2 regions of the Cohnella sp. 56 genome follow, and region 1 is predicted to be linked to the other one. Evidence: riboswitches for the same ligand, from Rfam matches in the RefSeq annotation. Region 1 holds a riboswitch; the other holds the start of a gene.
The links. A riboswitch is a leader RNA that binds a small molecule or an ion and turns the genes downstream of it on or off. The one in region 1 is predicted to bind thiamine pyrophosphate.

Region 2: another riboswitch for thiamine pyrophosphate. It lies ahead of thiC (phosphomethylpyrimidine synthase ThiC); the one in region 1 lies ahead of VQ071_RS05360 (ABC transporter substrate-binding protein).

The regions. Positions count from the first base shown of each region.
Region 1 covers NZ_JAZDQE010000002.1:554,701-556,898, forward strand. The annotation lists gene VQ071_RS05355 (glycoside hydrolase family 76 protein) at 1-1,028, shown strand, start outside; TPP riboswitch at 1,160-1,274, shown strand; gene VQ071_RS05360 (ABC transporter substrate-binding protein) at 1,377-2,198, shown strand, end outside.
Region 2 covers NZ_JAZDQE010000013.1:78,557-80,754, reverse strand. The annotation lists gene thiC (phosphomethylpyrimidine synthase ThiC) at 1-1,347, opposite strand, end outside; TPP riboswitch at 1,701-1,807, opposite strand; gene VQ071_RS21055 (Rpn family recombination-promoting nuclease/putative transposase) at 1,876-2,198, opposite strand, start outside.

The DNA of each region.
Region 1 (2,198 bases):
TTTGGAACGCATCCATTCGGATGTACGATATCGAGACGCCGTGTCCGGACGGCATGTGCAACACGATTTTTCATTACTGGTGGATGGCGCATGCCGCGGACGGCCTGGCGGACGGCCTGCTGCGCACGGGCGACGACCGATATGCCGACCGGCTGGCCGAGCTTCACGAGGGCATCCGCACGAAAAACGGCGGCGATTTCCCCAATCTGCTGTATGACGATATGGAGTGGATGGCGATCGCCTGGCTGCGCGCATACGACGCGACCGGCGAGGAGCGGTACAAGCAGACGGCGCTGTCGCTCTGGGACGATATCCGGACCGGATGGAACGATACGATGGGCGGCGGCATCGCGTGGCACAAGGAGCAGCTCGGATACAAAAACACGCCGGCCAACGGACCTGCCGCGATTGTGGCCGTCCGGCTCTATCGGCGCTTCGGCCGGGAGGAGGACTTGACTTGGGCAGTCCGGATCTACGATTGGCTCAAGCGGCAGCTCGTCGATCCGGAGACCGGCTTCGTGTGGGACGGGATGAATCGCCTGGGCGACGGCGCGATCGACAAGGCATGGCGCTTCACGTACTGCCAGGGCGTCTATATCGGCGCCGCGGTCGAGCTGTTCCGGGCGACGGGAGATGAGGCATATCTCGCCGACGCGAACCGGACCGCACAGGCCGCGTCCGACGAATGGGCCGGCGGCATTCTTCCGGACGAAGGCGACGGCGACGGCGGTCTGTTCAAAGGTATACTCGTCCGGTACCTGGCCGATCTTGCTGCGGAGTCGCGGGGAGCGTCGTCCGCGTCGGCTGCCTGGCTGCTCCGCAACGGGGAGTCGCTATGGTCGGCGGCGCATGCAACGCATGACGAGGGCCGTCATTTATTCGGTACGGATTGGCGCTCCGCACCGGCAGGCAAGGTCTCGCTCAGCGCACAGCTTAGCGGCGTGTTCCTGTTCGAGCGGCTGGCGGAGCTGGAGAAGCGCGGGCTGCTGCCGGCTGCGGATGCCGCATTCGCCCCGGAGACGGATTGAAGAAAGCTCCGTCCATTATGCGTTCTGCGGCACGAACGAGCGCGGCGCCGGCTTTTTCATGCTGGACAGATGCGGGCGTTCTGCTATAATGAGAAGCGATATCAACGACGACCGATGTTTGTCGACAATCGAACAAACCCCGGGGGAGCTGGGCTAGGCCGGCTGAGAGTGCATCCCGCTACGACGATGCAGACCCTTGAACCTGATCTGGTTAGGACCAGCGTAGGGAGGCGGGAAGCGCGATTTTTTTCGCGCATATTGTCCATGCTTATTTAGGACGCCCTCCGTATACGGGGGGCGTTTTTTGATTTGTCGCAGGCAAGGCGCAGGAGAGGGAGCAGAAGACAGATGGGATTGCGGGTCAAAGGCTGGAAGGTTAAAGGAGCGGCCGCGGTCGCGGCGCTGCTGATCGTGGCGGGCTGCGGAAATGGCGGCGGGAACGAAGGGGGCGGCAGCCCGGCGGCGACGGGTTCGTCCGGCGCCGGGGCATCGGCGTCGGCATCCGCCTCGGGCGGGCAGGCGGCCGATCTCGGCAAGGTCAAAGTCGTGCTCGACTGGACGCCGAACACGAACCATACGGGGCTGTACGTCGCGGCCAACCAGGGCTACTGGAAAAAACGCGGCCTCGACGTCGAGATCGTGCTGCCGCCGGAGAGCGGCGCGGATCAGATGGTCGCGACGGGCGCGGCGGACTTCGGCGTCGGCGCGCAGGAGGGCTTGACGCTGGCGAGAGAGAACGACATGCCGATCGTCTCGCTCGCGGCCATCATACAGCACAATACGTCGGGCTTCGCTTCGCCCGCGGACAAGAGCATCAAGGAGCCCAAGGACTTCGAAGGCCATAGCTACGGCGGCTGGGGCTCGCCGGCCGAAGAAGCCGTCATCGGCTCGATGATGCAGAAGCAGGGAGCCGACGTGAAGAAGGTCAAGTTCGTCAATGCGGGCAGCGCCGACTTTTTCACCGCCGTCCAGAAGGACATCGACTTCGAATGGATCTTCTACGGCTGGACCGGCGTCGAGGCCGAGCAGCGGGGCATCAGCCTGAACATGGTATATTTGTCCGACTTCGACAAGCGCCTCGACTACTATACGCCGGTGCTGACGACGAGCGAGAAGATGATCAAGAACAAGCCGGACGTCGTCCGCGCGTTCGTGGAAGGCGCCTCGGAG
Region 2 (2,198 bases), on a different contig from region 1:
ATAGCAGAGCATCGCCGTGCCGAACCAGCCGATCATCGCCGCGCCGATCGCGGAGGTGATATGATCGTAGCCCGGGGCGATATCCGTCGTGAGCGGACCGAGCGTATAAAAGGGCGCTTCCTTGCACACTTCCATCTGCCGCTCCACATTTTCCTTGATCAGATGCATCGGCACATGGCCCGGCCCTTCGATCATCACCTGCACGTCGTGCTTCCAGGCGATGTCCGTCAGTTCGCCGAGCGTCGCCAGCTCGGCGAACTGCGCCTCGTCGTTGGCGTCTGCGATCGATCCGGGACGCAGCCCGTCGCCTAGAGAAAACGTAATGTCGTACGCCTTCATAATCTCGCAGATTTCCTCGAAATGCGTATACAGGAAGTTCTCCCGGTGATGCGCCAGGCACCAGGCCGCCATAATCGAGCCGCCCCGCGAGACGATGCCCGTCACGCGCTTCGCCGTCAGCGGGATGTAGCGGAGCAGCACGCCCGCGTGGATCGTGAAGTAATCGACGCCCTGCTCCGCCTGCTCGATAAGCGTATCCCGGTAGATCTCCCAGGTGAGCGCCTCCGCCCGGCCGTCTACCTTTTCGAGCGCCTGGTAGATCGGCACCGTGCCGACGGGCACAGGCGCGTTGCGGATGATCCATTCCCGGGTCGTATGGATGTTTTTGCCCGTCGACAGATCCATGATCGTATCCGCACCCCAGCGGGTCGCCCACGTCATCTTCTCGACCTCTTCCTCGATGGAGGAGGCTACGGCCGAATTGCCGATGTTTGCGTTGATCTTGACGTGAAAATGCCGGCCGATAATCATCGGTTCGCTCTCCGGATGGTTGATGTTGGCCGGGATGACGGCCCTTCCCGCCGCCACCTCGTCCCGCACGAACTCGGGCGTCATCCCTTCGCGCGCCGCAATGAACGCCATCTCCGGCGTCACGATGCCCTGCCGCGCATAGCGAAGCTGCGTCACGCAGCCGCCTTCGCGCGCCCGGCGCGGACTGCGCATGAGCCCGGGATAGGCCTCGGCCCCTTTGACGCGGGCGCGCTCCGCCGTGGCGTATCCGTCGTCCGACGGGAGCGCGGCCCGGCCGCCGTATTCGACCGTATCCGCTCTTGCCGATATCCACTCGCTCCGCAGCGGCGGCAAGCCTCGTCTGATGTCCGCCGTGTAGCCCTCGTCCGTATACGGTCCGCTCGCATCGTACACGAGCAGCGGCTCGTTCGGCAGGCGGGAGCCGTCCCTCGCCTCGCTGTCTCCGAGCCTGATCTCCCGCATCGGTACGCGGACGCCGCCTTCGCCTTGTACATACACCTTGCGGCTGCCCGGCAAAGGCTGTGTCAAGATCGCCATAACAAAAAACCTCCCTATGAATTCGTGCGAATTCCTCCGGGAGGCCGTACGGCGCATGAGACGCGCAAGCAAGCGGGAAACAATGGCATAAACTGCGGGCATGAACCGCCGCGCCCATACCGGGGCAAGCGCTTCAAGACATAATCCCCCCTCCGGGAACGCTCCTTGACGGTCGGCTCGCTGCAACATAAAAAGCCGCCCCGTCGGGAGCGGCCAAAGGGTGCAGCTTCGGCGCGGCAGCGGAAAAGGCCGCGGGACGGCATGCTGTACGGAAAAACTCCCGTACGGCGGCCTGCCCGGAAAAGGCCGGCATCGCCCGGCATTCGCCGTCGCGATCTCCGTTGCAGCATGCTACGCACATTGGTCCACTTTCCTACGCTGGCATGACCCAGATCAGGTTCAAAGGGACCAAGGCATAGCTGCCTTATCTCAGCCCTCGCGGGCGCCCCCAGTGGAATTCTTGACTTCAACTGTACATGCGCCGGTTCAATCTGTCAATCCATGGCATGTGCTTGCCGGCCCTCCGGTTCAGCTCGTCGCGTACAGGCGCTTGACTTCGGCCAGCGGCAGGTCGAGAATCTCGGCGATCGCTTCCGCTTCGAGCCCTTTGCTCGCCAGCTTGCGCACGACGGCACGCCTTTCTGCCTCGGCGCCCCGCTCCATGCCTTTTTCCATGCCTTGTACGATGCCTTTTTCAATCCCTTGTTCAATACCTTGTTCAATGCCCTTCTCCATGCCCTCTTCATAGCCCCATCGCTTCCAAGCCGGCATCAGTTCCATAATCAAAGCCTCCTCCTCGGGGATGGTCTCCCGCATTTCCTGCAAAATATCGTAATCTTCGTCCGGCTTCG